3 regions of the Paenibacillus sp. FSL F4-0100 genome follow, and region 2 is predicted to be linked to each of the others. Evidence: riboswitches for the same ligand, from Rfam matches in the RefSeq annotation. Region 2 holds a riboswitch; each other region holds the start of a gene.
The links. A riboswitch is a leader RNA that binds a small molecule or an ion and turns the genes downstream of it on or off. The one in region 2 is predicted to bind cyclic di-GMP.
Positions count from the first base shown of each region.

Region 1 (10,848 bases), 1.7 Mb from region 2:
ACGATGGTTATTGATAAAGGCTTGGGTAGAAACATGTTTTCAGATGTGATCGAGACAGCCTCGGATTACATCGATTGCGTCAAATTCGGTTTTGGGACGGCTCCGCTGTATAAAACGGAAATGCTGCTATATAAGATCAATCTAGCCAAACAACATGGAATCACGGTCATGCCCGGCGGAACCTTGCTTGAGACAGCCGTGCAGCAAGATGTCGTCCCCGCATTTTTTAATACCGTTTGCCGTCTTGGATTTAACGCTATAGAAGTATCTGACGGCACGATTGAGATGTCGCGAAAAAAACGAACGGAGCTCATCCGGGAAGGTAAACAACGCGGACTTCGGGTTTTTACGGAGTATGGTAAAAAGCAATCCGGTTCCCGCATCGAAGCCGAAATGCTCGCGTATACGATGGAAGCGGATTTAGACGTAGGTGCCGAGTATATCATCGTTGAAGCGCGCGAGTCAGGACTAGGTATCGGTATTTTCGATAAGCATGGCGAGTGCCAGGAAGAAATGATAAATACTATCATCGACTACGTGTCGGATGCAAGAAAGCTGATTTGGGAGGCACCTCTTAAGGAGCAGCAAGCGATGCTTCTCCGCAAATTGGGATCTAATGTGCATTTGGGGAATATCCAACCCACCGAAGTGCTTTCCCTTGAAACGATGCGCCGGGGACTTCGTCAAGATACGTTTGAACTCGGGGTGAGAGAGAAACATACGGATGGATTTTGTTACGTGATTTAAACATAGACCAAACCACAAGAGAATGATAATTACTAGAAGTGCGTGTTCAAAAAGGTCGATTTTCAGCACCGAGAAGGTTGGATGAAGCTAGGGACGTCAGGAGCGGAGCGTACGTTTTGGGTACGTGAGCACCGGAAGGCCCGGCTGAATTCAAGATTCGATGCCGAATTGCTTCCTGATTCGCTTCGTGATCAAAAGCGGACTTTTTGAACAACCTCTAGAGGGCTGTCTATGGATATCTCCAGAGTCAGCCTATACATATTTTCGTTGAAGAGACCGATCCCGGTAATCCCCTTCAGGGAACAAGCATACACTAAACAAGCAGGACTGGCTTGTTACTCTAATCTATGAAGGATGATTCCGTGTGAATTTACAGATCATGCCCGGGCGAAAAAGCCCCTTTTTCTTTCGTCGTATTTCCAAGAAACTCTTCTTCATTACCGCCGGCTCCATCATTCAAGGTTTTGCCATGGCAATGTTCTTGTTTCCTCACGCCATTCCTTCGGGGGGAGGAGCAGGGATCGCGGTTCTTCTGAACCATGTGTTTGAGCTCCCAATGAGTCTCGGACTGTGGTTAGCCAATTTTATTTTCCTCGCCTTTACAGTCCCTTATCTTGACGGTGTCAGTGCCTTCGGGACCATATTTGTTATAACGGTGACGTCCGTTTCCGTTAATTTCTTCGAGGTGTTCTTAGAACCCCCGTTTGGCAACGTATGGATCGATCTTCTATTTGGCTCGGTTATTCTCGGAACAGGTGTCGCCATCCTCATAAAGCAGAGGGTATCGAACGGGGGAATCGGTTATGTTGCCTTAGCCATTTATAAGTATAAAAGAATCAACCCCGGTACCTCATTGTTCTGGATGAATGGAATCATATTCGCCTTCACTGCCTATGTGATCGATTGGAAAATTATTATCCTTGCAGTTGTATGCCAGTGGATATCGACCCGGATCATTAACTGGATTCATCAGTTTCCTCCTCCTAAGTCGATCTATGAACCCGCTTGGCGCAAAAAGTGATTCTGTGTACGGACATAAGAGTGATTGACAAATATAACAAAAATATGGAAATTTGGGTCGTGCGGCCTATATTAAATGAAAAACAATGTAAGTTATAGTTTGAATATGTCATAACATGTTTGAATATTCGACAAATTCACACTTCGTAGTACGATAATAGCAAACCCACTGAAAAGTGGCGACGCAAAGCTACAGGGGCTAATGTGGAGCTACTTAAGACCGCGATGCCAGCCAGTTGCCGAATACGACGGAAGCCTCCGTCTGTTTTGTTGTGGTTATCATAATGGATGGGGTTTTTTTATTTTTCGCTAGGAGCTGCCGAATGCAGCCGCGGCGATGAATAGGAGATCGATTCCATTATTAATCGCTTATTCTTACAAGGGAAGAAGGGAAAATAATGGGTCAAAGAACACTGGTAGAAGCAAACAATCATTTTCCTAATATCCTCAGTATGACTGAAATAAAAGAAAGGTTGATTGAACGGAAAGAAATTCTTTATTTGCTCCAAGAGGAAACAAGGAATATGAACGATTTGCTGTCTATACCCTATTTATTTGTTATAACAGATATGGATGGAACCGTCATCGATTATTGCGGAACAGGTTCGTTAAAAAGTTTTCTCGAGAGAAATAATATGAAAAGTGGGACCTCATTGGCAATGGAAGACGCAGGAAATAATGCCATTTCATTATCCATGGAACAACAAACGCTTTCTGTCGTAGTTGGGGCCGAGCATAGTAATCGCTTGTTTTCAGAATTGGCGTGTGTTTGTACTCCCATTCGAATAAAAAATGTGATCATAGGCTACCTTGGCCTTAGTTTTCATTATTTACACGAGGTTACATTTGCCATACCACTCATTGAACACTTGGCCAAGAATATTGAAGAAAAGTTACCTCAAAAGGATCCCATTCTGCAGAGGGAATTGATCTATTCTCACTTTCACCAATATGAATTAACGAATCGAGAGAAAGAAATAGCATATGGGTGGCTGGAGAATAAAAATGTACCTGAAATTGCTGATATTTATGGTATTAGTCAAAGTACGGTTCGTACTTTTATTAAAAAGATATATGCAAAAACGAGAGTCAACCATAAAGGAGCATTTCTTAAAAAATTTACATAACCGTCATAAAAATTCTTAAGACAAAGATTACCCAATTCTGGGTATTTTTTTTGTTTACGTCGAATTTTATAATGATAAGTAGCTGTAGCTTTAAGCTGATTCGCGTTATCGATAAGATGAGAGATTCAATTCTTATGGTTTGAAAAAGTTTGTCCCAGGAACTGTGGCAACGGTCATCAATCACTTGTTACGACGGGGGTGGGTGAACAAGATGATTTCTATCGAGAGCGAGCTCGAACAAGTAGCGAAAAAACTCGAACTTCTACGAAGAGAACTTGAGCGAGTGGCCAGCAGTTTCGAATTGGTGCATCGAGATGTTGTCGCCATTTCACAGTCGTTGGATAAGCTGATTGTTCGTTACATGCAATTAAAAAACCAAGAAGAATATATCAAAAGAAAGTAGATCTTCTTCATAAGAAGATATCTACTTGGGCGGTGAAACAAACGGATTAAGATTTACTAAGGCAAGAAGCAAAAAAAAGATGACCTCCGAAATTTGGAGGTCATCTTTTTTTTTTGCTCGTGGACTGTCCTCATGAATCCATTACCAACACCCGAAGGGAGGTGCGGCGGAGGATTCGTGAAGCCAACCAGCAGCCGCTGACGGCAATAGCAAGCGCGATCAGAGCCAGCCCAATGGCCAGCGGCCATTCCATGATGAGTGGCAGCTTGACAATACCGTAGGTAGAGAGCAGACCGCGCAGCACGGCTGGCAATGCGTAGACACCGCAAGCGATGCCAACAAGTGCACCAAGCGCAGCCAGTCCGGCAATGCCACTTGTCAAGGCACGACGGATATCGGTTGCTGTCAGGCCGAGCGAGGCATAGATCCCATATGTTTTCGTTTCCTTACGAATATGCAGACGGCAAGTCGTATAAACAATAAGACAAGTGACAGCCATGAACAGAAGAGCCAGCATACTCATCGGAATGAGCAAAACCGCCGCAGCTTCTTTGAATACGGAATCGAGCAGCACTTCCTGCTTCAGCGCTTGGATGGAAGGGCCGTAACGCTCGTTCAGCTGCTGTACAAGCGCATCGCTATCGGTTTTGCTCTTCAGCTGAATAAACCCGGCGTCCGGATGCAACTGCTCCACAAGGTCCGAGGTGACCCTGGCGACGTTCGACAAATTGGAAATAGACTGAAAGGTGCCGGTGATCAGCAATTGCTGCGGTTTTCCTTCAATGTAGATCGTGAGTATGTCGCCGATATCTTTGTCCAACTTACGCGCAATATTGATTCCGATAGAAACTTCATTAGGCAGTGCAGGATTACGGCCCGCAAGCGAGGCAAATCCCATCTCGTCCATGCTGCCTTCCACGACCGTCAAAGGGAGGCTAAACGTCTGTTGATGATCGCTATCCCCTTCGACATCCGCGATGACGCCGGTGGCGGCCCCAGACCAGTTTAGACTGAGAACCCGAGGGTCGTTTTGGATATAGGCTTGCATTTCTGCCCGATCCATACCTTCCGCATGGATAACCATAATGGCGATATCCGCATCGTCATAACCCCACTGGGCCGACGTTTCACCAATGCGATAGACACTGGTTACTAGCACGGCGCCAAAGACGAGCACAGCCACCGTGATGCTCATTAGCAGAAAGATCAGTGCTGCGCTTTTTTTGTTGCCGCTCACATGCTTCCAGCCGATGACCGTGGGTACGGACCATCGGTCCAGTAGTCTTATGCGGGCACCATGCAGATGGGTACGACTATGCGAGGATTCCGACATGCCGTAACGGATCGCTTGAATGGGCTCAATATGGCGTGTCTTAGCAGCATAAACAAGGACGCATAGAAGGATGATGAGCAGCAGGCCGCAGCCGGTCCAGATCGCAACATCTGCTGCTTGTACGGGAACAGGTGCTGTATCGGATTTGAGAAAAGACAGGGAATTCTGGATGATGACATCTGAAAGGAGGCGACTTGCAATCAGTGCTGGGACCAAGGCGACAATCGCCATTAAACCGTATTGCAGCAAGTAGGTACCGATGATGCGTTCGGAAGTCATGCCGATCGATTTGAGAATGCCGATGGTGCGATAATTGGCAAGGATCGTGTCCGTGATCGTAAAGCCGATCGTAAGCAAAGCGACGAGGATCATGATCAGCCCGAGGAAACTCATGACAAAGCCGATCACCTTGTTCATGATAAAGTAAAAGGCCGACAATTCGGCAAACGAAACGCGTTCCTCCAAAAACGGCGATCCGAGCGCCTGCTCAAAGCGCTGCCAGTACTCCCCGCTTTGTTCGGGATACGCATAGCGAAGCGATAACATGTATTGCTCCGGAGTGGACAAGCTACCCATGGTTGACCGGTAGTCGGCATCGTTCATCCAGATGCGGGCAGTGGTCGAGAAAGGACCGCCATGGGATAAGTCGATGACAATGGCGCCAATCGTGAAATGTACTGGTGCAGTCCCTGAGGTGAACGTCAATTCATCACCGATGTGCATGTTGTATTTGTAGGCAAGCGAGGTGGGTATCCAGATCTCGCCGGCTTCCGGAACGGTCAGATGCTCAGGGCCTGTACCGGGAAGAGGATTGTTGACCCCGTGCGGCATCGGAGGCGTATTGATCATATACAGATAAAGATTGGGCAATTCTTTTCCGTTATAGACCAGTCCCGTCCATGGCTTATAAGGGACTAAGCTGGATGCGGTTACTCCGTCTTGGCTTGACCACCAATCGGCTACCATTTGTTTGTCATGCAACCCGCGGGTCATATTGATGACTTCATGGGCACCCTGAGCAGCCGTATGGCGATCGTTGAATACATTTTCCGTATTCATCAAGACCGTAAATGCGGTGCTGACTAGTAGGGCAGATAGGGCAATAAGCAATGCGATCAGCGTGTTTTGCATTTTTCTTTTGCGCAGGTTGCCCCAGCAGAGTGTTAATATGGCTCGCATCCCAGACTACCTCCTCCCGGTGACATAAGCAAAGATCATCGCTTCCCGCTCGGAGGCTTGCTCTGGACTGTAGGGTCCCATATCCAGCGTGCCCCCGATCTTGCCATCTCGAATATAGATGAGGCGATTGCCGCGGCAGGCTGCCTTCATGTCGTGGGTGACCATGACAATCGATTGACCTTCCGCGTGCATCTGGCTCAATATATCAAGCACCGTAACGCCTTGCTCGTAGTTCAGGCTGCCGGTAGGCTCATCGGCGAAGATGATGTCCGGGTTATTGATGAGCGCCCTGGCGATTGCCGCCCGCTGCTGCTGTCCTCCGGATACTTGGGAAGGCAGCCGGTTGCTCTGTTTATCGAGGGACAGATTGACCATTAAGTCATGTGTCCTTTGCCGTACTTGTTCCTTGTCCTGATTAGCGATATATCCAGGGAGGGCAATGTTATCGAATAGCGACAGATCCGGTACAAGGTTGCTGTTTTGATAGATAAAGCCGATCTGATTCGCCCGAAAGCGTGCAAGCTCCTTGGCTGAAAATTGATCAAGGCGCTGTCCCTGCAGACAGACTTCTCCGGCTGTCACATCATCAAGTCCGCTGAGCAAGTACAGCAAGGTGGACTTACCCGACCCCGAATCGCCCATGATGACGGTAAAGTCTCCTTCATAAATGGACAGATCGACATTGCGGATGGCATGGTATTGCTCCTTGCCGGTGGTGTATGTTTTGCATAAATTACTAGCTTGCAGCATGACGGTGTTGCTTGAAGGCATATTGTGATCTCCTCTCTTTATCTCCCACTGCCATCAAAGTATAGAGGACGAATCTTGCGCATTTGTTATCAAATTATAAATAAAGTATGACAGGAGTCAGCTAAAGGGGCAGAGTTAAGCAGAAGGTCGTTCCCTGCTGCTGTTGACTGTGAAAAGAGATCGTACCGTCATGCGCTTCCATAATATATTTGCAAATCGACAAACCCAGTCCGACCCCGTGGCGCTCGGCCAGTTGGCCGGCAGTTCGTTGTAAAACGTTACCCTGGTAGTACCGTTCAAAAATAAAAGGCATATCACGCGGGGAAATCCCGCTGCCTGTATCGGAGACGATGATCTGCAGGCAGGATGTTTCCGAGTGTTCTTCAACAGCGAGGCGAATTGTATCCCCGGTTTTGGTATGCTTCAGTGCGTTCGTGACGAGATTGGCAATGACTTGCTCGATCCGTACAGCATCGATTCGGACAAGCACGTTAGGAATCACAGCAGGCTCTTCGCAGCGTACGCCCATTGTTCGGATATAATGGCCCATCACGTTGAAGATAGGCTCCAGCGTTGGAGCGCTGTACTGCTCAATCGGATGTACGGCAATCTGTTCCAGATCACGCAGTGCGTGCAGCAGCAAATCGTCTACGAGCACGGCCATCTTACTCGTATTTGCGTGCACAACTTCAAGATAAGTCATCACACTTGGCAGATCAGGGCAAATCCCTTCGCGAATTGCTTCAATATACGCTTTGATTGTCGCCAGCGGAGTTTTCAAGTCATGAGACAGATTGGATATGAGTTCTTTATGCGACTGGCTGTGTGCAGCTTGCTGGATATGTAAATTACGAATCTCTTCACGCATGAGATCAAATACGGCATAGAGCTCCCCGACCTCATTATTGCTTGTCCATTCGGCACGCTGCTCATAGTCACCTCTCAATATAGCTTCCGCATAAGGCTTGAGTCCGGCAACAGGCTGCACCAGGTCATGCTGCACCCGGCGTCCGATGGAGAAGAATAAATAAAGCAGCGTCAAAAGTGCCAGAGAAAGCATGATCCATGGCAAATAAATAAAGGAGTCGGAGGAGGGCATTGCTGCGGCCAAGGCAGATGCCGGGACCGCAAATTGAGCGTAACCTACAAAGGCTTTGGTGCCCGCATCCCGCAGCGGAAAAGCGAGATGATAGTGGGGCGGTTCGCTGTCAGAAATGCGCAGCGTATAGTCTAGTTCAAAGCGCGGATTGATTGGGCGCTTCGATGAATTTTCGCTATCATAGATCAACGTTCCATCAGGAAGCACAACCTTGAGGCCGCCCCGCGTCTCCTGACTCCAGATTGTTAATTGCCGCCGGATCGGAGCGTCGGTGAGCAGTAATTCCGCATGCTCATTTTCCAAGGTATGGACGATCGGATTCGTCAGTACGCGAATTTGCTTCACAATAGTTGACGGAGCCAGCTGGTTTGAAGGTCCAATAAGAGTAAGCCAAACGACAGATAGTATCACTGTAATGATGGATAGACCAGCTGCCCAGAGTCGTCTAGCATACCAAGTTTTCCAGTCCATAGAGGCTACTCCGTTTCATCGGGGTTGAATTTATATCCGACGCCCCACACGGTTTTAATATAGGAGGACTTGATTTCGGTTCGTTCCAATTTCTCACGGAGCCGCCGAATGTAGACCGTGATCGTATTATCCTCGACATAAGCCGAATACCCCCACACATGATCCAGCAGCTGCGATTTGGTAAACACTTGATTAGGGTTGGAGGCCAAAAAGTATAGCAAATCAAATTCTTTGGCGGATAAAGAAATTTCCAGCTGTCCGGCCATGACCTTGCGGGCATTTTTATCAATCGACAGGGCGCCGAATGCAAGCGCTGCTGTGGGGATACCGGGAGTTTCGGATCTGCCATTCTGCGCAAATGTGCCTGGACGCGAGCGACCAGTTCACTGAGCGAGAAGGGCTTGGTCATGTAATCATCGGCGCCAAAACCCAGGGCAAGCACTTTGTCCGTGTCGCTGCTGCGGGCGCTCAAAATTAGAATGGGCGCAGCCGTCAATGTACGGAGCTTGCGGCACACTTCAATCCCGTCAGCGTCAGGCAACGTCAGATCGAGAATGATAAAATCTGGCTGCCGTTGGCGGACCGCCTGCAATCCGTCGCCGGCATTTTCCGTGATGAACGCGCTGAATCCCTGAACACGCAAATAGTCATTCACAATGCGCGAGATATCCTGTTCATCTTCAATGATCAGTACTGTTTTAGGAGAATTCATTAAAAAGTCGCCCCTGTTCCGTATGCTTTGAATGGTGAGTCCATTATAGCATGGGCCGAGGAAAACAAGGGGAAGATTACCAGTTAGGGTGGTGAATGGTGACGGAATATGCGGAGAAACGGACGGAATTGAAAGAAGAGGGGGATTATGAGGATTTGGAGTATGAGGCTTAGCGGAAATTGCCTCGCCGACTCTTCCACAACAAAGCGCACAATCGAAATGCGGTTACCTGACCTGTCGAGAACTCAGCCAGGGGATGATTTTATTGGCATCTTAGGTGAACAACAGCTATCGGGCTATTCCCGATAGCTGTTGTTCATCGTTTCGGATCAGCCCGCGGCTTTCATTATTTTGTCCATGTGCCGATCTTATAAGCTCCGTCCGAAAGGCGCTCCGTATTAGCAAAATCAACCCCGGGTTGGTTCGTGGACGGATTAAGAATCGCTATGGCCAGCTCATAGGTACCGTTTGGCAGCGTGTTGGTGGAGATAGAGCCTGAGGCCGTATGCAAACCAGTCCTCCAGGTTCTTAAGTCCGCCGATGTGGATTGACGTGCCACGACATGGCCTCCGCTGCGCAGCTGCACTTCAACAGGCCAATTGAACGGGAAGTGTTGAACTCCCTTATTTTCCACAGCGACGGATACATTTAACGCACTTCCGCTATTTTCTTGTGGATATGCAACTTTCTTCAATACAAAGTGATAGCCCATTCGTTTCTTCAGCGTATCCATATTGCCTTGCAACGGATTGCCTAGCGCCAAGGAAGCTGGAGAATTCGGTCCAAGCCAGCTCGGTTTGCTAAGCTCGGTCTGCCGCAGCGTCTCATTAAAGCCGCTGCCTGTCGTGAGTGCAGCATTCATACCATAGGCACCCCCGTAAAATTCGCCGCCAGAGACGCGAGTGTCCCAGAAGTTGGCATGGTTTGGCTGCTGCTGGCCGATATCATCCCAATAACCGTTCTGTGTGCCAGTATACCATCCCCATTCGGAATCGAAGCTCGGCTGATCTCCGAACACGTCATTATACATTCCTAGAATCAGACCCTTGTTATTATTCTTGGCCAATTCCACGCTCCGTCTGATCAATAGCTGCGTATGATGCTCCTGATCGGCAAAAGCATCAATATAGTGCTGAATGTACTGGTTGGATATTGGGTTCGGAGGAAACGCGCCTGTATAGTTGCTTTCCCCGTTCGGTCCGATGTAAGGCCAGGTGTGGAATTCCGCCCAATGGCCCAGCGAACCGATTTGCAGAAAAGCAATCGGGCTATCGGCCGTGTTGTAATGCTCCGCAATCGCCTCAATGGCAAGCTTGTGTCTGGCGATCAAATACTCGGAACTGTAATTCGGGGAGAAGCCCGTGTTGTTGCCGGCTCCCATACCACCGGTTTCATCTTGGTAGGCCTTACCAGGAGATTGTCCTAAACTGGCCATGTCGTTGTACAGCCAGTCGGGAATATCCCGGTGAGGCACGCCGGAAGGACTGTCCAGAATAAAGCGCAGCACCACCTTGACTCCGCGGCTCTGCCAATCGTCGAAATGATTGGATGCTTCAATTGCACTGAAATCATAGTTGCCTTTGGTTGGCTCTAACTCCTTCCAGGTGACACCGGCATACACGAGACGGTGGTCCTGCGGGTAATTGGTTGATTTCGCTGAAGGAGCCCAACCCTTAAACGGGTTATTGAGCGGATCATCCAGCTCGGCTGGGTAGAATTCGATCATGTTTCCTCCCGGATTTTGTGCTTGTAAGGTATAAATGGGAAGCGGCTGGTTCTGCGCTGGCAGGCGATGGATATCCGAATTGTTATCCAGATAACCAATGTTCACGCTGCTGCCTGCAGCTAGTCCAAGTGTAGCGAGAGGGATCGCTGCTTCGATCACAGATGAGGAACGCACGTATTGAGAAGAAGGGAGGGAGGAAGACCAATCCCAATTCCAGCTGCTGCCATTTCCGGCGTAGCGGTAAAGCGATTGATTTTCGAGGAGCCATTCAATTCCGGTCG
Region 1 covers NZ_CP150303.1:5,893,530-5,904,377, reverse strand. Annotated here, with positions in the region: gene MHH48_RS26680 (phosphosulfolactate synthase) at 1-747, shown strand, start outside; gene MHH48_RS26675 (YitT family protein) at 1,127-1,768, shown strand; cyclic di-GMP riboswitch class I at 1,917-2,011, shown strand; gene MHH48_RS26670 (LuxR C-terminal-related transcriptional regulator) at 2,166-2,894, shown strand; gene MHH48_RS26665 (Spo0E family sporulation regulatory protein-aspartic acid phosphatase) at 3,106-3,297, shown strand; gene MHH48_RS26660 (FtsX-like permease family protein) at 3,428-5,809, opposite strand; gene MHH48_RS26655 (ABC transporter ATP-binding protein) at 5,816-6,580, opposite strand; gene MHH48_RS26650 (HAMP domain-containing sensor histidine kinase) at 6,681-8,129, opposite strand; gene MHH48_RS26645 (helix-turn-helix domain-containing protein) at 8,135-8,395, opposite strand; partial or broken gene MHH48_RS26640 (response regulator) at 8,554-8,841, opposite strand; gene MHH48_RS26635 (DUF4832 domain-containing protein) at 9,188-10,848, opposite strand, start outside.
Region 1: it holds a riboswitch for cyclic di-GMP, as region 2 does, so the genes downstream of both, MHH48_RS26670 (LuxR C-terminal-related transcriptional regulator) here and MHH48_RS34520 (S-layer homology domain-containing protein) in region 2, are expected to answer to the same signal.

Region 2 (10,848 bases):
GGCGAACTTAATAAAGGCGATTACACATCAGAAAGTGTGGAAATATTTGATGATGCCTTAAAGCATGCCAAAGAAGTGCTGGGTAATCCGAACGCTACGCAACGGGAAATTGACAATGCGAACAAGGAACTAAAAGAAGCTTATGATAATCTGGTCACCAAAGATGCTATTCTTGAGAAGCTGGAGTTGAAGGTGTTCGACGCCCAGGGCGGGAAGGAAATCAAGCTGGAGCCTCCATTCGATGGACACAGATATTTGAACTATCAAGCTACTGTAACGGAGAGTGTCTACAGTGCTGAGCTCTCTTTTGAGGAACTGCATCCGGAAAGCGAGGTTAATGTAACGTTCCATGGGAAAGAAGTTAAGAAATGGGACGATCTGCCGCTTCAGCCGGGCCCTAACGAGATCATCGTAACCGTGGATTTTGAGGGCAAGAAGAACACCTACACCGTGATCATTTATAAAACAGATAAGACCAAGCTTCGCGAGCTTGTTAATCAAATCGAAGACGACAAGGGAACGGGCACGCTGAAAGAAGAAGATTATACGCCGGAAAGCTGGAAAAAGTTCGAGAATTCTTTGACAGCAGCCGAAGAGGTGCTGAAGGACCCGGATGCAACGCAGGAAGAGGTAGACGCAGCGGAAAAAGCATTGCAAGAAGCGTATGATGGCTTGGTCAAAATTCCTGTAGACAAGTCCGAGCTACAACAGAAAGTAGATGAAATCAAAGGTGAGCAGAAGGACGGCAGCTTAAAGGAATCGGATTACACGCCGGAAAGCTGGAAAAAGCTTGAAGATGCATTGACAGCAGCCGAAGAGGTACTTAAGAACCCGGATGCGACGCAACAAGATGTTGACGATGCGAAGAAAGCATTGGAAGAGGCACGTGAAGGTTTGAAAGAAAAGGCTCCAGAGGTAGACAAGTCCGAGCTGCAACAGAAAGTGGATGAAATCAAAGATGAGCAGAAGGACGGCAGCTTAAAGGAATCGGATTACACGCCAGAAAGCTGGAAAAAGCTTGAAGATGCATTGACAGCAGCCGAAGAGGTACTTAAGAACCCGGATGCAACGCAGAAAGAAGTAGACGATGCAAAGAAAGCGTTGGAAGAAGCGCGCAACGGTTTGAAGGAGAAAGAGGCCGAGGTAGACAAGTCCGAGCTGCAACAAAAAGTAGATGAAATCAACGGTAAGCAGAAGGACGGCAGCTTAAAGGAATCGGACTACACACTTGAAAGCTGGAAAAAGCTCGACGATGCGTTGAAAGCAGCCGAAGAAGTGCTTAAAAAACCGGATGCAACGCAGAAAGAAGTAGACGATGCGAAGAAAGCGTTGGAAGACGCATATAAAAACTTAGAACGTGTCTCTACAGGCGGCGGTAATAACGGTTGGTGGCCGCCAGTGACAGTCCCAAATCCTTCCCAGCCTTCCGACATTAAAACAACCGTGAACGGCGAGCAGGGTTCGTTTGCTACCGGCAGCACCAAGAAAGACGGCGACAATGAATTCACCGTTGTCGAAGTGGATAAAGGCAAGCTGGACGACATTTTGTCCCAAGGAAACAACCAGAAGCTGGTGATCCAGGTTCCTGGAGATAAGGACGTTGAGGTAAAAGGCCTGACGGCAGCGGATGTGAAGAAGCTGGCCGACACAGGCTCGACGCTGACGATTGAGGATGAACTGCTAGCGATCTATCCGGTACCGGCGAAGCAGTTGGATCTGGACGCGATTGCGAAGCAATGGAATGGCGCGGAACTGAAAGATATTGCGCTGGACATCACTATCAAACGTGCGCCACAAGCGCTGGCTGACAGCGCCCGCAAGGAAGCGGCGGCAAAAGGTTACGAGTTGCTCGTGAACCCAGTTGATCTGGACCTTACGTTCTCGAAGGACGGCAAAACCGTCCGCGCAGGCCAACTGGACAAGTATGCGGTGAAATATATCGCACTGCCGAAAGACATTGATCCGAACCGGATTACGACGGGTGTCGTGGTGAATCCGGATGGCACAATGTTCCACTTGCCGACAGTCGTAACAAAGATCAACGATCGTTACTTTGCACAAATCAACGATCTGCGCACCTCCGGCACCTACTCGGTGATCTGGAATCCGCAGGACTTTGATGATGTGAAGAAGCATTGGGCGCAAAGCAATGTGAACAATATTGCAGCAAGACTGCAATTGAAAGGAACAGGTAACAATACATTCTCACCGAACCGCAATGTGAACCGTTCCGAATTTGCGGAGATTGTCACATTGGGCATGGGCTTCATGCGACAGGATGTGCCGCAAAACATGTTTAGCGATGTGTCGCAAGCGAAGTGGTACCATAATGCAGTGACGATTGCCCATGAGTTTGACATTGTACGCGGCTATACGGACGGCTTGTTCCGTGGAGAGCGGGAAATTACACGCGAACAAGGCATTGCAATGATCGCTCGTGCCTACCGATTTGCAGCGACACCAAAAGCGATGAGCCAGGCAGAAATTGCCACAACGCTTGCAAGCTTTGCTGATGCGGCCAAAGTATCCAACTGGGCGAAAGAGTCTGTTGCTCAAATGGTAGCAGCTGGCATCATTGAAGGCAAAGGCGCTAACCTGTTGAATCCGCAAGCGAGCATGACACGCGCAGAAGCGACAGCACTGATCGAAAGAGTGCTCAAGACAACCGGTCTGATCGACAAGTAAACAGTTATGCTAAACAACCATTGCCGACTTTCATGTCGTCGATGGTTGTTTATTCTCAGCGGCACATTTTTCGCCGATAGACCCGTTAAGCTGAACCGTATCACAAGTAGGGCGAATTAATTGGCTTAATCCCCCAAGGTGTGTGGTTATTCTTATCATAACAGCAGTAGTGAGTGATGCAGGAGAGATTGCAAGGCTGTCGCTCTTCATATCTATGCTCGGATGGGTGTTGTACAAAGGAAGTCACAACATATACTCGATAAGGAACTTCATTAGTAGTAAAAAGGAGTGTGCAGTACGGTTTTCGGGAGGCTCGCTTGCGTGCTCGAGGGCCTCGGCTTGACGGCACCTTGAAAGTACCTTTGAACAACAAACTCGCGAAATTCCAAGTAGATATTTCTATATAATAGACATAAAGATATCTCTATCGTCCGTTTCTCTGCTATATTAACTGTGGTAAATTATGGAGAGAACTTATTTAAATGTCTTAGAAGAAAATGACTAGGGGAGAAATACTTCTTGGAAACTCACTCATCCAAATATCAAATGAAAAAGAGCTATATTATATTATTGCTAGTGTCCATATTAGTTGTTTTAACTAGTTTGCGTATTTTATGGATGGAAACGTTTCAGGATCCCAAACAGGCGTCAATTCATAATGGGCAATTCGATTTGCGCAATTGGAATGCAGAAGATGGCAGCATTCTATTACTTGACGGGGAATGGGAGTTTTATCCTTCGCAATGGTTGATAGATGGTAGTCGGCAACAATTGTTAGGCGATATTGCGCCAAGGCATATTCAGGTACCGGGAGGATGGAATGAAGCTTTGCATGCTGACAAGCCATCTCCATACGGGTATGGCTCGTATCGTTTGCGTCTTTATGTAGACCCGGCAAAGAACCTTAATTATAGTATTCGTGTACTCAGCGTACGCACTGCATCAGAATTATATGTAAACGGTCGATTGCTTACTAAATCAGGACAGGTGGCGACAACAAAGGATGAATATATTTCGAAGGACCTACCTTATTCTACAACCTTTACAGCAGATGACAACGGTGTAATCGAACTCGTCATTCAGGCGGCAAATTATGTGGATAGTCGAAGCGGGGGCATTGTCCGATCCATTAAATTTGGTTCAGAAGAAGCCATTGCTAAAGAGATGAAAGCTTCCGTTTATATGCAGTTTTTGGCAGCGATTATATTTATTATGCATGCTGTCTATGCACTTATTTTGTATTTACTAGGAAATAAGGAAAAGAAGCTGCTCTATTTCAGTTTGCTTGCATTATGTGTAACAATCATGAGTGTATTTAGTGTTGATGAGAAGTTGTTCCACCAAATATTTTATATTGGCAGTGTTTGGGATTTCCGGATAGCGAACATTGCCCTCGTTATGGCAGCCTATGCTTTGCTCCAGTGTACGAATCATCGCGAGCTTCCATATTGGCGTAGGATGTACCCTGTCTATAAAGTATTGAATCTAGGGACTGCCGGCATCACTTTGTTTTTAGATCCACCTCAAGTGATTATGCTCTTTCCGGTTTATTATCTATTGGTTGGTATTGCTGCAGTTATCACGTTGATTACAATGTTTAAAAAAGTAATCAAAGGTTTAAAGAGCAATCTTTTACTGCTTTTCTCTTTTCTTGCGTTGATGAACCATTTTCTTTGGTCGTTAATCTTGCTGGATAGCGGATTAAGTCTTGTCTACTATCCGTTCGATATGATTATTGCGATGGGTTGTTTAGCCTCTGAATGGTTTAAGGGTTACTTTATCATGCATGCGAACACCAAAGAGCTTGCTGCAACCTTGCAAAGAATGAATGACCATAAGGATCAATTTCTGGCAAACACTTCGCATGAATTTAAAAATCCGCTGCATAGCATGCTTAACATGTCACAATCCGTTTTAAAAAGGGAGCGGCATTTATTGCAGGAACGGAGCATCAAGGAGCTTGAAACGGTTTTATCTGTAGGACGTCGAATGACATTGATATTAAACGATTTGATTGATGTGATGAGTTTACGGGAAGGCAATCCGCGTATACAGAAAAGAGTCATATTTATTCAGCCAATTGTGACCGGAGTACTTGATATGCTGCAATTAAATGCAGAAGTGAAGTCTGTAAAAATTGCAAATCAAATTCCTGAAGATTTTCCTCCAGTAAATGCGGATGAGAACCGGGTTGTTCAAATCGTTTTCAATTTACTTCATAATGCTGTGAAATATACGAATGATGGGGTCATTTCGATTCAAGCTTTTGTAAAGGATGGACGAGCCTATATCGTTATTGCTGATACCGGGATCGGAATGGATGAGAACATGCTTAAGCGCCTATTCCGTCCGTACGAGCAAGCCAGCACGAGTGAGACTATGATTGATGGTGGCTTTGGGTTGGGTTTAAGCATAAGCAAGCAACTGGTTGAGCTTCATGGGGGTACGTTAGATGTGTCCTCTACTTTAGGAGAAGGCTCAACATTTACATTTTCATTAAAGCTAGCAGACTTGAAAGCGGTGGAAGAGAATGATGTGACGAACTCATTTGATTCTTTACCATTACAATTCATGCCGATTCAAGAAATAGCCTCCTCAGTGTATATGGAAAAAGTGAAAATTCCGCCAGCTACGAATCAAACAACTTTAATAGAAATGAATCGTGAACGTCCGATTCTATTAGTTGTTGATGATGATCCTGTCAACCTTCAAGTACTTGAAGCCATACTACCACCAGACGAATATGATTTAACGATGGTAACGAGCGGTAAAGAGGCATTAGCTATACTGGACACTAAGGAATGGGATCTGGTCATCTCCGATATCATGATGCCACAGATGTCCGGTTATGAGCTGACACGAATGATTCGTGAGCGGTTTACACTCACGGAGCTCCCTGTATTGCTCCTTACCGCAAGAAGCCAACCGAAAGATATTCAGAGCGGTTTTATAGCGGGGGCAAACGATTATGTGACGAAGCCAGTGGAAGCAATAGAAATAAAATCGCGGATCGAGGCGTTAACTACGATTAAACAATCCGTTCGGGAACAACTGCGATTAGAAGCTGCATGGCTGCAAGCGCAAATCCAGCCTCATTTTATATTTAATGCGTTGAATGCTGTAGCAGCTTTAAGCGATATTGATTTGGATAAGATGCGTAATTTGCTCGATGAATTCAGCAATTTTTTGAGGAATAAATTTAAATTTCAAAATATGGATAGGCTTGTTCCGATCGAAGAGGAGTTAAGTCTAGTGCGTTCTTATCTAAATATTGAAAAGGCTCGGTTTGAAGAAAGGTTACAGGTTATTTGGGAGATAGATGGCTACGGGGACTTAAAAGTCCCATTTCTTACGATCCAGCCTCTCGTTGAAAATGCGATAAGACATGGCATAATGAAGCGCAATCGTGGAGGAACGATTCTTATTCGGATTTTTGTCTATGAGACGCATGCAGAGATAACCGTTGAAGACGATGGGGACGGAATAGACGAGGTTCAATTGCAACGAATATTAGAAAGAAAAGCGGATAGTCGTTCAGGTGTCGGATTGATTAATACGGATCAGCGATTAAAACGGCACTTCGGAACTGGACTTCATATCACAAGTACGTTAGGTACAGGGACAAAGGTAACTTTTCATGTACATAACAGGTTGAATAGCGGGGATAAAGCTAGGTGATAAATAAGTGATTGCATGAGGAGCATCCTTGGCTGCTCCTTTCTTAATTTTCGCTGATAGCCTCGTTAAGCTGAACCGTATCATAAGTAGGGCGAAATTTGCACGAAAACACCAGGTGTAGGGACCATCCGTGGTGGATGGAGGCAACGAATTAGAGTACTTTTAAGGGCAGAACTGAAATCTTCGCGACGATGATTTTGGCTGCGTTGAGCGTGCGGTATTTTACGATTAAGTCACGTTAGACCTGTCTTGGCCTTACATTTACAAGCAATATGCTGGCAACGATAAGCACCATGCCCACGATAAGGTTCATCGTCAAATGTTCATTCAGGAACAAAATGCTGCAGATGATTGAGCCGACCGGGATGAGGAACGTGTGCGAGCCGACTTCGATGCCTCGCCTGAACCAATTAGCTTGAAGTATACGAGCCAACCGAGCGCAATGACGAATACGGAGATGAACAGCGTATCGTACAAGAAGGCTGCCGTCCAGCGCACCTCTGACCAGCTCTCGACAGTCGAGCCGTAAGCCGTCATGACGATGCCTCCAATCACGATCTGCATAGCGGTCATCACAGCGAATCGACCTTGGCCGCCTGCCGTTTGATATAGACTGTGCCAAGCGCCCAGCTTAGTTGCGGATCCCAAGGCGAGCAGAATGCCGAAGATGGAGATGCCTCCAATCCACCGATGCTCATCGAGGCGACTCCGCCGAAGCCGAGCAGTAGGCCGACCATTTTCCGGAGAAAGTTGACAAACAGCCCCTCAAGGCCGTGACCGCTGCAAGTCAGATAAGGTTGTATAGAAAATGTATAGGAGGAGCTAGTAGACTATAAGTTAATGAAGAAATAAGTAGATTTTTGGCGGATCCGACATGATCGTCCCGAATAAAAAAAATAGTGGTGATCACTTTTCCTAAAATTCTGCAAATAAAAGTAGGTTTCAACAAAGTTGGAGTATCGGGCCTAACCGTCCATTTTTTTCGAAGTATAATCCTAATTACGCAAGTGTTTAAATTCAATACTGTATACATACTCGTACGATAATGGCAAACCCGTTGAAAGACGGGGACGCAAAGCTAGAGGGGCTAAAGGATTTGCTGAAAACGCAAATGTCAATGCCAGCCAGCCGCCGAATACGACGGAAACTTCCGTCTGTTAGCGCATGCCGCTTAAAGGACGGAAGTTTTTTTATTATATCGTAAAGGAGGATCGAAAAAGTCAGCTATGAGGATGGGGGCTTATCCCACTTCATTTAAAATCGCAATGAATTTGGAGGAATGATTTATATGCGCGTCCATGGATCCAGGAATTATTGGAATAAACAACTGATCCTGCTGCTTGTTTTTATGCTAGTAGCGGAAGGATTTTTCACTATGCTTGCGCCACAAACGGCGAAAGCGGCTGCTCCTGCTCCAGGCGGGGTTAGCGGAGATTTGATCTCCTGGGTAGAGTTCACGAAGAGCATGGAGCAGGGGAAAATTGAAAACAACCTTGTTACCGAATTGCAGGACTTGGCGGATGAAGGAAGGAAATGGACTCCGTTTGCAACAAAGGAACAGAAGGTGGAGAATATCGGCAATAAAATGATCAACTTCCACCTCGTGACCGTTCCCGAAAGTTCCGATGCTGCCGTACAATATAAGACGAATTCGCCATTTGCCGATCCAACTTCAAATGCACGGGAAGTATTTTCCGTTCAGTCAAAAGATCTGGATGAAGCATGCCCAGCAGTGCCTCCTCCTGGTACGTACAATAGCGGCTTTCCTTGGGTAATGGGGGGGACTATGCCGGATGAATATTGTTCCCCAAAAACCGGTTTCGGTAGAATATCTTCAGGTCTCGGTTCTACTCAAGTGAGGGGGACAGTTAATCCCTTTAAAGAATTACCTACCATGTTGAATGTCTCAAGCGCGGTTAATAGCTGGAGGCTTAACATGAACGGGGCGATAACTGGTGGCGAATCGACCAATACAGTGAATTGGGAGACGACCGGGGCAGATGACGGATACTATGCGATCGGAGGAGCTAAAGCAACACCTTTCAAGGGCGGGAACATCGCGGAAGTCCTGGTATATAACCGCACACTGACAGATACGGAGCGGCAACAGGTCAATAGCTACCTGGCTCTCAAATACGGGATGACGATGGCAACCCGTGATTATTTGGCCAGCGACGGCATAACCAAGATGTTTAGCCATGCCGACAACACCGGCTATGGCAAGCACATTACGGGAATTGGCCGCGACGATAACGGCACATTGAATCAGAAGCAATCGAAGTCGCAGGTAGCGGGCGCCAATGTAACGATTGCGCTGGGTGATGCGATCACAGCGACTAACGATGCTAATACGAACCCGATTGCAAACGATAAAAGCTTCTTCGTTTTCAGCGACAATAACTTGTCGACCGTGTACGCCAAAGTCATCGATAATGACGATCTTCCCGCAAGCCATCAATTACAGCTCGCAACCAGCGTAACGTCGGCCAAGATGATGAATCGCGCATACAAGGTCGACAAAAGCGCCGATTGGAGCGATGCTCCGATTACCTTAAAAGTGGACGGCGCGGATGCAAGCGAGAATCAAGTGTTCTTATTCGTAAGTCCGGATAGCGCATTCTCGTCGGATGTAACCGCGCTGCCGCTGGATGCTGCGACGGGTCAAATTACGGTGAACAGCAGCGTATTGTCTGACGGCAGCTATTTTACATTTGTGGAGTATGTGGATAAGAGGTCGTTGGAGTCTCATGTTATTGATGCCGGAACCCTGGTGGAGGCCAATTATACCGCAGCCAGCTGGCAGGCATTTCAGCAAGCATTAGCTGATTCTAATAGCATTCTTACGGATGCGAATAAAATGCAAGATGAAGTGAATGCAGCCTTGAAGGCTCTTGAGGATGCTCGTGTAGCGCTAGTAAGCATAGCGGCACTTCAGGAGAAAGTGGATGAGATTAACGGCGAAATTACCGGCGGAACGTTGACGGAAACGGATTATACGGAGGAGAGCTGGGCCGAGTTGCAGAACAAGCTGGGCGAGGCCCAGACCGTTCTGAATGATCCGAACGCAACGAAGGCGGAGATCGATGCGGCATTAAAGGCGCTTGAGACTGCGCGCGGAAACCTCGTGATGGCGGGAGCGGAGCTTGAATCGCTGAACGTCTTCAATGCCGACGATAGAAGCCCGATCGACTTCGAACCGCCGTTCGACGGCGATCGATACTTGAATTATACGACGGTTTCGAATTCCGTCTATGGGGTCGGCATTGAACTGAAAGCATTGAATCCGAACAGTACCGTCAAAGTGACATTAAATGGACAAGAGGTCGATGCCGCCGAATGGGATCGTCTGCCGCTCCATGAAGGCCTCAATGTCATCAAGGTAGAGGTGACCGATCCGAATGGCAATACGAATGTGTATCGGATTGAAGTTTATCGTGTTTCCAACAAGCTCATATCGCTGACGCCTTCTACCGGTGTCTTGGAGCCTGCATTCGACACGCTAACGGAAAATTATAAGATGAGCGTTACGAACAGCGTCTATCAGCTTCATTGGACGCCGGTAACCTTGGATTCGACCGCTACGATCGAGTTCAGCGTAAATGGCGGGGCATACGCTGGGATCGCCAGAGGAACCGCAACTCCGCTTCATTCGCTTCAAGTCGGCGACAACACGGTCGTCTTTAAGGTGACGGATCAGGATGGCGTTGAAAGGTTGTATACCGTTATCGTAACCAGAGCCAGTGCACCTACGCCTGGCGATGGCGGTGGTGGCGGTAATGGCGGTAATAGCGGTAATGGCGGCAATGAAGGGGGAAGCGCAACTGCACCTGTACCGTCGGATGGCTCGGACATTCGTACATCCGTGAACGGGAAAGAGTATTCGTTTGCAACCGGCAAAACGTCAACTTCGGGAGACCGCACGATAACGTCGGTTCAAGTCGATCTGGACAAGCTGAACAATGCTTTGAATCAAGGCAACGGACAAAAGCTTGAGATTCTTTCTCCGAAAGACAGCGATTTAAAGGTTGACGGATTGACGGCAGAAACCGTGAAGCAAATCGCCGATAAGGGCGCAACCCTAGAGATCATCAATCCGCTAGCGATCTATCCGGTTCCTGGCGGAAAAATGGACTTCAACGGGGTGTCCAAGCAATTGGACAACGCGGCGCTCGGCGATATAGCGGTTCATATCGACATAAAGCGTTCTTCGGATACTTTGATCAATAACGCAAAGAACAAAGCGTCAGCGGAAGGTTACGAACTTCTGGTCAACCCGGTCGATCTGGATCTCACCTTCTCGCATGGCAGCAAGACGGTCAGATCGGAACAATTGAACGGATATGCGGCGAAATACATCGCTCAACCGGAAGACATCGATCCGAACCGCATTACCACAGGCGTTATCGTCAATCCGGACGGCAGCGTGTTCCACGTTCCGACGGTCGTGACGAAGATCAACAATCGCTATTATGCGATGATCAACGA
Region 2 covers NZ_CP150303.1:7,608,368-7,619,215, reverse strand. Annotated here, with positions in the region: gene MHH48_RS34540 (S-layer homology domain-containing protein) at 1-2,685, shown strand, start outside; gene MHH48_RS34535 (ATP-binding protein) at 3,205-6,363, shown strand; gene MHH48_RS34530 (hypothetical protein) at 6,691-6,936, opposite strand; gene MHH48_RS34525 (hypothetical protein) at 6,936-7,061, opposite strand; cyclic di-GMP riboswitch class I at 7,401-7,499, shown strand; gene MHH48_RS34520 (S-layer homology domain-containing protein) at 7,652-10,848, shown strand, end outside.

Region 3 (10,848 bases), 1.7 Mb from region 2:
CGTCCCCAGCGTTGCAATGGCGTCAGCGGTGTCCCTGTCCTGATTGACAAGAGCAGTGGAGCGGATAACCTCTAACGTGTTGTATAAAAAATGAGGGTTGATTTGGTGTTGAAGCGCTTTCATTTCAGTTTCCTGCTGTTTGATCTTTAACAGATATTCATTCCGGATATGCTTATCCAGCTGCTGAATCATATCGTCCAATTCCCGGGCGATCATGCCGTATTCATTCCGACGGTAACGGGCAGGGCGGTTAGGCGTGAAATTGGCCATTTTCACACGTCCAATCGATTGAATGATGCGGCGCAGGAAAAGGGCATCATCCCGCATATTGTATGCAATGAGTAGAAGCACACTAATCATGGCCGTCAATACGATCAGAAAGATGGTGATCAGCATCCCGGCATGCTGACGGATGAGCATGGATAAATCGATGATGCTCACGAATTTGAAATTAAACTTGGTGGATGGAAAGGAGACAAAAAAGATATGTTTCAAAACACCCCTAGAAATAATACCGTGACTGCGTCCATTCGCCGCTGCTAGTCGGGATAGTTCTTCTAGGTCCCGGTCCGGTCCGCTACCGATCAGATATATTTCACCGGAAGGGCTGACTGCAGCCGCATTACCCAATCGGAAGCTTTGAACGGATTTAAAGATTTGCTCACTGCTGACCAAGAAGCGCAGCTCACCGAATTCCTGGGGACCTGACGTGGGATCCGACAGTTTCTTGCGATATACGAATCCCTTCATCAGGGTGTCGCGAAAAGCTTCATCCGTATTCGGAAGCCCGAAGATAAAGCTTGCAATTCCGTTATCATTAAAACGGACGACATTGCCATACTTGTCGGTATGCGTGCTTATCTGCGTGATTTCACCTTGCGCCCAGCTGTACAGATAGGTCTTAACATCTTCCGGAAAAGAAACCAGCGGCTGTGAGAATTGGCTGTTCTGCAGCCTGCTGGTTAAGTATCCCTCAGCACTGCTGCTTAAAAAGCTGCGAGCATCATCCATCAGACCTGTATTGGAGTAAATACGCTGCATGTAAGCCTCAATGCGGTCAGCATCATATTGCAGCTCATTCTCTACACGCGAGAAGGCATTAGCCGCCTCGATCCGGGAGTTGCCAACCCATTGATTCAGCAGCATGGCACAGGTCAGCGTACCAAGCGTGATTCCGATGGCGACGACGAAGATGACATAGGCAATAAACTTGTGACGATAAATTTTGATTTGCAAAAAAGAGCCCATATGACACCTCGATTGCAGCAGGTCGTTGAAACAAGTTGCTATATCTCAATTTAACACGATTAACGCCTAGCTTCATAGATCGTAAGGAAAAAGCACCCCTTAAGAGAGCCTCATTAAGGGATGCGCTTGAAATGTAATCTTACTTGAAGTAATTGTTGATTTGCTCTTGGGCAGCTTGCATAATCGTGTCCATGCCGGCTGATTTTAATTCAGCCGTAATCTTCGGCACCATTTTCTCCGGATCGGATGCGCCCGTGATCAGCTCATATTTGTATTTATCCCATACCGCTTGGCAATTCGCCACTTCGGTCTGAAGATCGGTGATGTCCAGCGCAAAGCCTAGGATCGTAGAGGAGGTCGCTGCATCGTTCAGCTTTTTAACCTGTTCCCATTGATCTTCGGGAGCGCCTTTGGTCACCGCCAAATTAAAGAATGTGCCTTGTGTGTAGGCAGCCAGCGGCCAAGTATCGGATGTACGCTCAATCACCTTTTCGCCATCGACATTGTTGTAGTCTACGCCTATCTCGCCGAATGCCAGCATATTGCGAAGTTTGGGATCCGTGTTCACTAATTCAAGATATTTCAAAGCTTCCTTCTGATATTTCGAATTTGCCGAAATCGCATTGAGCGAGCCTTGGATTGTACTGGTGGTATAGATAGGACCATAATGCTGAACCATATTATACTTTTCAACGGCGTCATTGATTTGCCAGCTGACCTCGGCTCCCGGGAATGCCTGGGCTGCAAAGAACGGTCTGCCTTTGTCGTTCTCCGTTTTCGTCGGAGCATCCGGGTTGATGATACCATCCTGATACCACTGGTGCAGGAGCTTCAGATTAGCCATGACATCCGGCTGCTCGAGAACAGAGACCACCGTGCGTGCTGCATCGTCCGCTTTCACGCCGATAGGAGGAAAGCCTAGCGTTAAATCGTCATATTCGTTAAAGAAACCGTTCAAGCCTTCGCCTTGCGTCATTGGCAGCGGATAGAAGCTTTTGCCTTCGCCAGCCTTCATGTCATGGAGAGGTTTATCCAGATCCTGCAGCGTTTTGATATTATTCATGTCGATGCCGTACTTTTGCACATACTTATCATCGAATACCCAGTACTGCGTTAGCGCTGAATCTTTGTACGTCGGAACGGAATAATATTTGCCGCCGATTTTTGTGCCTTCCCATACTTTTTCGGGAATCAGTTTGTACAAGTCGGGCGTTTCGCTCTGAACCAGATCCGTAATATCGGCAAATGCGCCCATAGCTACTTGCTTGCTGTATTTACCGCTGTTCGTGAACATGATGTCGAAGGGTTCGCCGGTATTCACGATGGTGTTCATTTTGGTATCCCATTCTCCCCAGCTGGCTACCTTGATGTCAACCTTCACGCCAATCTTCTCGGCCGTATAGGCATTCATGGCATCAACCGCTTTGCTGAAATTGTTCGGCACTTGGCCCCCGATGGTCCACCAGGTCAATGTCGGAATATCCTTGCTTGTTTCGGTGTTGTCCTTCGGTGTGTCTGTTGTCGCTTTAGATCCATCCGTCGCAGCTGGAGACTTCGAGCCGCCGCAGGCTGCTAAAACGGTCAATATGAGTGCCAGTACGCACAGTGTAGAGATGAACTTAAAAGCTCTCTTCATTCCAAATTCCCCCTCATTGAAGTTAAATCGCTTAAGAGTTGTACAGTGTGATCTATCATAAACCAAGGTTTTTTCTTGGCTTATTTCGTCTTTAGCCTTTCACGGCGCCGACCGTCAATCCGGAAATAAAATACTTCTGGAAGAAAGGGTAGGCGAATGCTACAGGCAGAACAATGAGAATGGCGACAGCCATGCGGGCTGATTCCTTCGGCATCGTGGCAACGAGCATGGCGTAGCTGACGCCCATACTTGCTGCATTTTTCGCGAGTGCGTCTACATTACTCATTAAGCTGTTGAGCAGTGCTTGCAGGGAATACAGGTTCTGGTTGTCGATATACAGCATCGATTGGAACCAGTCATTCCAGTAAGCAAAGCAGAGAAACAGTCCGATGGTTGCGATGACCGGCAGCGAGATCGGCAGGATGATAGAGAAGAAGATTCGCAGCTGGCTGGCACCATCGATTTCAGCAGATTCGATCAGCCCATCGGGAATCGTGCTCTTGAAGAAGGTTTTACATATAATCACGTTGAACGATGAAACAGCCAGCGGTAGAATAAGTGCCCAGATGCTATCCTTAAGTCCTAATAAATTGGTATTAATGAAGTAGCTGGACACCAAGCCGCCGTTGAATACCATGGGGATGAATACCACCCAGGTCAGAAAGCCCCTGAGCTTGTAGTTTGGGCGAGACAGCACATAACCCATGGAGGCGGTAAGCAATACGCCGAGCACGGTACCGGCCACGGTAACGAGGGCGGATACCCCGAGCGCTCGCAGAATCATCGTTCCCTGCTTAACGATATAGACGTATGCCTCAGCCGACAGAGCGACCGGGAGCAGGTGATAACCGGTCTCACGGATGGACTCCTCACTGGAGAAGGAAATCGACAGAACAACAACTACGGGTATGACGCAGAGCAGAGCCAAGATGATAAATATCAAGTTGAAGAACAGATTGACGGCTTTGTTTGTGCGGTTAAACTTCTCAAGGCCTGTCTCGTAAGTGGTTTTCGGTGTCATCGTCTTGCCTCCTTACATCATCGCGCTGTCCGGATCGATTCTGCGAACAATCCAGTTAGCAATTAGAATCGTTGCGCATCCCAGAACAGACTGTACGAATGCGGCTGCGGATGCCATCCCTACGGTGGCGGTTTTCAGCTGCTTATACACCATGACATCGATGGTGGTTGCCACGTTGAACAGCGAATTGGAATCTCGCGTGACCTGATAGAACAAGCCGAAATCAGTGTAAAATATCCGCCCGACGGCCAGTATGAACATCATGACGATCACCAGCTTGAGCATGGGCAGTGTAATAAATCTCGTCTGCTGCCAAATCGATGCGCCATCAATAACAGCTGCTTCATAATAGGTGCTGTCAATGCTCGTGATGGTTGCCAGATAAATGACCATACCATAGCCCAGGCCCTTCCAGACATTTAAGAGAATCAAGAACAATGGCCAATATTTCGGCTCCATATACCAGTTAATCGGATCGCTGCCCATATTGACGAGCATTTGATTGACAATCCCTTTATCGAAGCTTAAGAATGCCCAGCCTACCGCAGATACGACTACCCAGGATAGGAAATAGGGGAGGAACATCATTGTCTGATAGACCTTGCTCGCTTTGCGGCTGTGGAGGAGTCCGATCATAATCGCGAATAGAACGGGCAGAACGATTCCTAGCACGATAAACACAATGTTGTAGCCAATGGTGTTGCGAATAATGATCCAAGCGTCATTCGATTTGAATAAAAATTCGAAGTTTTTGAGGCCGACCCATGGACTGTTAAACACATTGCTCAAGAAGCCGCCGCTAATCTTGAAATTTTTGAAGGCGATAATGATCCCGAACATCGGTAAGAAACTAAACAGGAGGTACCAAATCGTGGTCGGCAGCGCCAAGAGGGTAAGTTCTGTATCCTGCTTGTGCCAGCGTATTCGTAAGCGCTTTCGTTTATCTTTTGATTCGGCTTTCGAGCTCATGTTTCCTCACTCCTTACGGTGTAATCTCGCTTGTCGGTGCACTTGTTAGTTTCATTGTATAAGAGGAGGATTCGCTGCTTCCAGATAACAAACTTGATACTATAGTCAACAAACGTTAGATTCGAAAGAATTGATTGTTCTATTGGTCGGCTAATAAACAAGACAAGTGTTGGGATTAGATGGCTCTGTTTGACCTATGACAATATTCCAAATTTTAAATTTTTTATTGATGGAAATTGAGATATTTGATATGATGTACTCACAAAAGCTACTCACGATAACGGCAAACTTGTCGAAAGGCAAGGACGCAAAGCTACAGGGTCTTCTTGACGAAACGTCAATGACAGCCAGCTACCGAATGAAAACGCTTTTTTTGTTTTTTGGACAAACGTGGAACTCTAATATGATAATGGCAAACTTGTCGAAAGACTAGGACGCAAAGCTACAGGGCCTTCTTGACGAAATGTCAAATGGCAGCCTGGCCACCGAAGGGGAGTTACACATGCGCAACGCAGTGTTCGCGATAATTGGACTTTTTGCGTTTCTGATATGGGCTCCGGTTGTACAAGCTGCACCATCTGAAGATTGGCTGGGCTTGGAAGAACTGGACCGTGGGGCAATCGTCATTCAATATGACGTGAAAGCAGGCACCAAGACGAAGCTCATGATCGGAAAAGGTCAGGACCAATATACATATGGGCTTTCGCCGGCCAAGCAGCAGGAAGTTTTTCCACTGCAGATGGGCAACGGAGATTACACGATTTCCGTGCTGGAACAAGTCAGCGGTAGCAAATACAAGATCGTTCAGGAAGCGGCAGTTAAGCTGCAACTGACGAACGGTAGCAAAGTGTTTTTGAACTCTGTACAAAATATCGATTGGAGCGAAGAGGGCAAGGCTGCTCAGCTTGCGAAAAAGCTAACCCGTTCTGCCCACTCCGACGAGGAAAAAGTACAGGCTGTCTACGAATATATCGTCGGGACGGTCCGGTACGACAATGCTCTAGCATCCAGCAAGCTGACGGATTACCTTCCCGATAGCAACCGCACGATCGCTGGACAGAAAGGGATGTGCTATGATTACGCCTCCCTATTCGCTTCCATGCTCCGCAGCCTCGATATTCCGGCAAAGCTTGCCATGGGAACCTCGGAATACGTTGATGTGTATCACGCCTGGAATGAAGTATATTTGAATGGGCAGTGGGTAACCATTGACACAACCGTCGATGCAAGCTGGAAAAGCAAAGGGACCGGATACAAAATGATTAAAGATGCCTCCAGCTATTCAGCATCCAAATACTACTAAATTAATGCGTAATAAACTAAGCTTTGGACGAATAAGTCCAAGGCTTATTTCGGTTGTATAGAAATTGTAGAGTTTTGGCCGATATAATGCAGAAAGCCCGCTGGGTTCTGAAGGAAAATACAGACACCAATGAATCGTGCGCCCATAACAGGTCTTGGAGATGATGGCTCATGAAGTCCATTATTGGCATGCATTTTGGTAGAAGCATGGGACGAAATGAACGCACGGAAAGTTAGATCGGAACCGAATATTACGAGGGTAATGATAAGATTGAGGGAGAGATTATGAAGAAAAAAGTAAGTGGAATTGTTGTGGCGCTGCTGCTTCTGTTTCAAACACTACTCGGCACATTCGCTTGGACAGCGAATGCTGCTGGTAGCGAGCAGCCATCAGCCGTTACTGTGCAGGAATCAGAGATTGGCGTGCAGGAATTAGAAGTTAGGGAGCCAAAGACAGTCACGGATGACGTATATAACACACCAGCACCAGCAGTCGACATGGAAGGAATACTAACCAAAGTCGTATTAACCGATGTGAACGGTACCGTGGTTGATGCGGTGTATAATCCGGACAGCAGCCTGGACATCGGTGCAGCCGTTAATCTCAGCTACGAATGGGAGCTTCCGAACGGACACGGCTACAAGAATGGGGATACATTCACTTTCGAGCTGCCGACGCAGTTTGAGATTTTTACGGACATTGACGCACCGCTCCTTGCCGGTCAAGGCGAAGTTGGCCGATTTACCGTTGATCGGAATGGGAAAATTGTGATGACCTTCAACGATTACGTGGAGAATCATTCCAACATCAGCGGCAAGCTGGAAATTCGTACCGAGTTTAAGAAGGAAGTTCTTAAAGGAAGCACGGAAATCATTATTGCTATTCCGATCAAGGGCGGGGTTCAGACCATCATCGTGAACCTAAAGCCGCAAGGCGGAAAGCTGATCGAGAAGCAAGGGAAAGCGATTGGCAAAGACCAGATCGATTGGACGGTCCAGATCAACAAATCATTGGATAAAATCAAGCACGCGGTTCTCATAGATGAAATGCCTGAAGGCTTGGAACTCATCGCGGATTCCGTAGAGGTTTACAACCTGCAGGTTAACGGTGACGGCTCAGCGGTTCTTGGTGATAAGCTGGACGCTGGGAAGTACGCCCTCCAAACGGGCGGCGGCAACCTGGAGCTTGCATTCCAGGATGAGACTATCAGCAAAGCCTACGAAATTCGCTTCTCGACGAAGCTTATCGGTCAACAGTCCCGGTTTGAGAACACCGCTGTCCTGTCGGGCGAAGGGATGGAAAATGCCCAATCGACGGCTACCGTAACGGTAGATCGCGGCCAATTTCTGGATAAGTCGTATCGCCAGAATAAGGATACCGGAATCATCACTTGGACGGTGAAATACAATTTCAACGAGAAAAAGATTCCGAGCGCTCAAGCCATCATTACGGATGAATTTAGTGAGAACCACACCTGGATTGCCGATTCGTTGAAGGTGTATAACGGAAATTCGACGAATGCCAAAGACTTGGCTTCCGAAGAGGATTACACCGCTGTAGCGAAAGGTAAGAACGGATTCGAGCTTCAATTCAATAAGGATATCGATTCGCCGTATACGATCGTTTACCAGACGAAGCCGGTCGATCGCTTGAGCTCCGAAGGGCAGGGTGTCAAGAACAAAGTCGTATCGGGTGAAGCGTCCAAGGAAGTAACGGCCCCGGGCTATGGAAGCCCTGCGCTGGTGAAGGGAACCTCGAGCATCGATTTCGCCAATAAAACGGCAAAGTGGAAGATTACGGTCAACGGTGATAAAAAACCGGACGGCACCAAATATAGCATGGAGAAGGTAGTCATCACGGATACGTTCCCGCAAGGCGGACTCGAATTCGTTCCGGATTCAGTGATCGTAAAAGCGGACGGGAAAGTCGTTCCAGAGAGCGAGTACGCGGTGAAGTACGATAATGTACGCGAAGGCTTTGTAATCGAATTCTCTAAGATGGACACCACCTATACGATTGAATATGAAACGAAGTTTAACATCAGCTGGCTGAAGGATCGCAAACGGGACTTTTTGAACAGAGCTTCGATGACATGGATCGAGGAAGGCAAGACCAAAGGACCGATTGAGCGGGATGCGAGCTTCTCCGCTGACGATTATACGAAAAATAACGGCGGTAAAGACGGCAGCTACAATCCTGTCAGCAAAGAAATTACGTGGAACATCAAGCTGAATTATAATCTCGATTTGCTTAAAGAAGCGATCGTCACCGATGTTCTGAAGCACGAGCAGAAGCTTGTGCCCAATTCGGTCAAGGTATACGAGATGAAGCTGACCGGGGGACGTAATGGTGTTCAGAAGGGCTCGCTAGTTCCAACTGAACAATATGTAGTGACGGAACCATCAGAAGCTAACGGAAACCAGCTGTCCGTTCGGTTTACCAGCCCGATCTCATCGGCATACTGGATTGAATTCAAAACATCGCTGGAAGGCACATTGATTGTCAATAAAATCGATAATACAGCGGAACTGCTGGATGGCAGCGCTAAAAAAGCGACATGGAACGCCAGCGTAACGATTCCGCACGGCGGCGAATATGTGAAGAAAAACGGCGCCCAAAACGGAAACAAAATCGACTGGGTGATTCGAATCAATGAAGGTCAGTCGCATATTTCCAACGCCAAGATAATCGACTATCCAAGTGCGAACCAAATCTTGATCGAGGATTCCTTCCATTTGTACGTAACCAAGATCAATGCAAATGGAAAAGCGGAAAAGGCTCAGGAGCTGACTAAAGGGAAGGATTACACCTTAACCATCCATAGGCTTGACGGTGACAAAGAGACATTCGAGTTAACATTCACGGGTGACATCTCGACGGCCTATATTTTGGAATATCAGTCGTTCATTATTGCTGAAGATAAAGAGGCTGTACAGAATAAGGTGGCTCTCGAAGGAGATCAGCTGAAGACAGAGACTCGGGAAACGACGGAAGAGGTTATTGTCCGTACTTCCTCGGGTTCAGGTTCGGGAGGCGGCGTAACGGGCAGCCTGGAAGTAACGAAGGTGGATCAGGACGATCAGACGAAACCGCTGGCGGGAGCCAAGTTTGCGCTCTATGATAAGGCAGGCAAACGGACGCCGATCGTAAAAACCACGGATGATGAAGGCAAGATCCTGTTTACGAAGCTGCTGTACGACGAGTATGTTTTGGAGGAGCTGGCCGCTCCAGAAGGATATAAGATCGAGCAAGCGAAGTGGGACGTAACGATTGATTCCAGCATCAAGAATCAAGATAATGTTAAGAAAATGATCGTTACGAACCGCAAGGAAGAGCCGGTAGTACCTGGCGAGCCTACAGATCCAACAGATCCAACAGATCCAACAGATCCGACAGATCCTGAAAACCCAACGGATCCTGGTAATCCGACGGACCCGGGGAATCCGGGGAACCCAACGGATCCTGGAAATCCGACAGACCCAGGTAACCCGGGGAATCCAACGAATCCCGGCAATCCGACAGACCCAGGCAACCCGGGGAACCCTACCAATCCGGGTAATCCGACCGGTGAGGTAGAGGTGCCGGATGAGGATGTTCCAAGAGGTGAACCAACAACGCCTGAGACGCCTCAAACACCTGAGACACCTCCGGCAGAGCCGGAAACACCTGCCGTCGATATTGACGAAGAGGATATTCCGCGAGGGGGCGTCGATCCTGAGCCTCAAAAGCCGGAAGCACCAACTCCATCTGAGAAGACTTCAACACCGCAAACGACGGTTCCGATGCTTCCCAAAACCGGTGAGGCGAGCCCTTATCCATTCTATTTGGCTGGTCTCGGGCTGATCGCTTTCGGTGTATGGCTAGGTCGCAAACGGATAAAAATGAAACCATAATTCGTCAGATTTCGGCTCTCCTTGTCCTGTAACCAGGGCAGGGGGAGCCGTTTTCCATGAGGGGGATCAACCGCCAGGATGTATGCATTTATAATGTGCAGTAGCATAAATACCTCTGATCGAGATCAGAGGTATTTATGATGCGTTATCTCACTGGGGGTTTAGTTTTATCATGATCCTGCTGAAATGATCTCGTCAATTTTAATCCAACGCGATTCCTCTTCGGCCATGGATAGTTTGATCTCCCGTCTAAACGTGTGGATCAGCACGACAATTCCTGTCAATTCCGTGTTCTCGTATTCATCGAACAGCCTTACGGAAATCATGCGGTGTTCATGAAATGACTCGGCGAGCGCGCTCTCGATTAATTCCATTTCTTGGGGATCCAGCGTCGGCCGGTCTTTTCTGCCTTCTTCCAGTTGCCTGCGAATGATGGTTTCTTTGTGTTCCGGCAGCATCATCCGACTGGATTCCCACAGCCCGTTTCCCTCAAGCTTTTTTCGTGTTGTCATTTATAGTGTCCTCCTATCTTGGCTGATCGATCCAGCGCTTGGCCTGCGTCTGTTTTGGATACGGCTCTAATCACAATCGAATTCCCGTATTTATTTTTTAGGGCATCGGTCACCCGTTCAAGTGCCATCGACCGCTCCCGTCCTGTATCAAACAATGACATTTGGTATTCCGTATCCGGGGAAAACTGCGACAAGCTAATACCGACCCGCCGAATCGGCAGGCCGTCCCAATACGTTTCAAGCAGCCGGCATGCCCAGCGGTAAAC
Region 3 covers NZ_CP150303.1:5,908,302-5,919,149, reverse strand. Annotated here, with positions in the region: gene MHH48_RS26735 (histidine kinase) at 1-1,248, opposite strand, end outside; gene MHH48_RS26730 (ABC transporter substrate-binding protein) at 1,388-2,884, opposite strand; gene MHH48_RS26725 (carbohydrate ABC transporter permease) at 2,976-3,905, opposite strand; gene MHH48_RS26720 (ABC transporter permease subunit) at 3,918-4,874, opposite strand; cyclic di-GMP riboswitch class I at 5,147-5,233, shown strand; cyclic di-GMP riboswitch class I at 5,276-5,364, shown strand; gene MHH48_RS26715 (transglutaminase-like domain-containing protein) at 5,377-6,177, shown strand; gene MHH48_RS26710 (collagen binding domain-containing protein) at 6,462-10,070, shown strand; gene MHH48_RS26705 (YolD-like family protein) at 10,241-10,582, opposite strand; gene MHH48_RS26700 (DNA polymerase IV) at 10,579-10,848, opposite strand, start outside.
Region 3: it holds a riboswitch for cyclic di-GMP, as region 2 does, so the genes downstream of both, MHH48_RS26715 (transglutaminase-like domain-containing protein) here and MHH48_RS34520 (S-layer homology domain-containing protein) in region 2, are expected to answer to the same signal.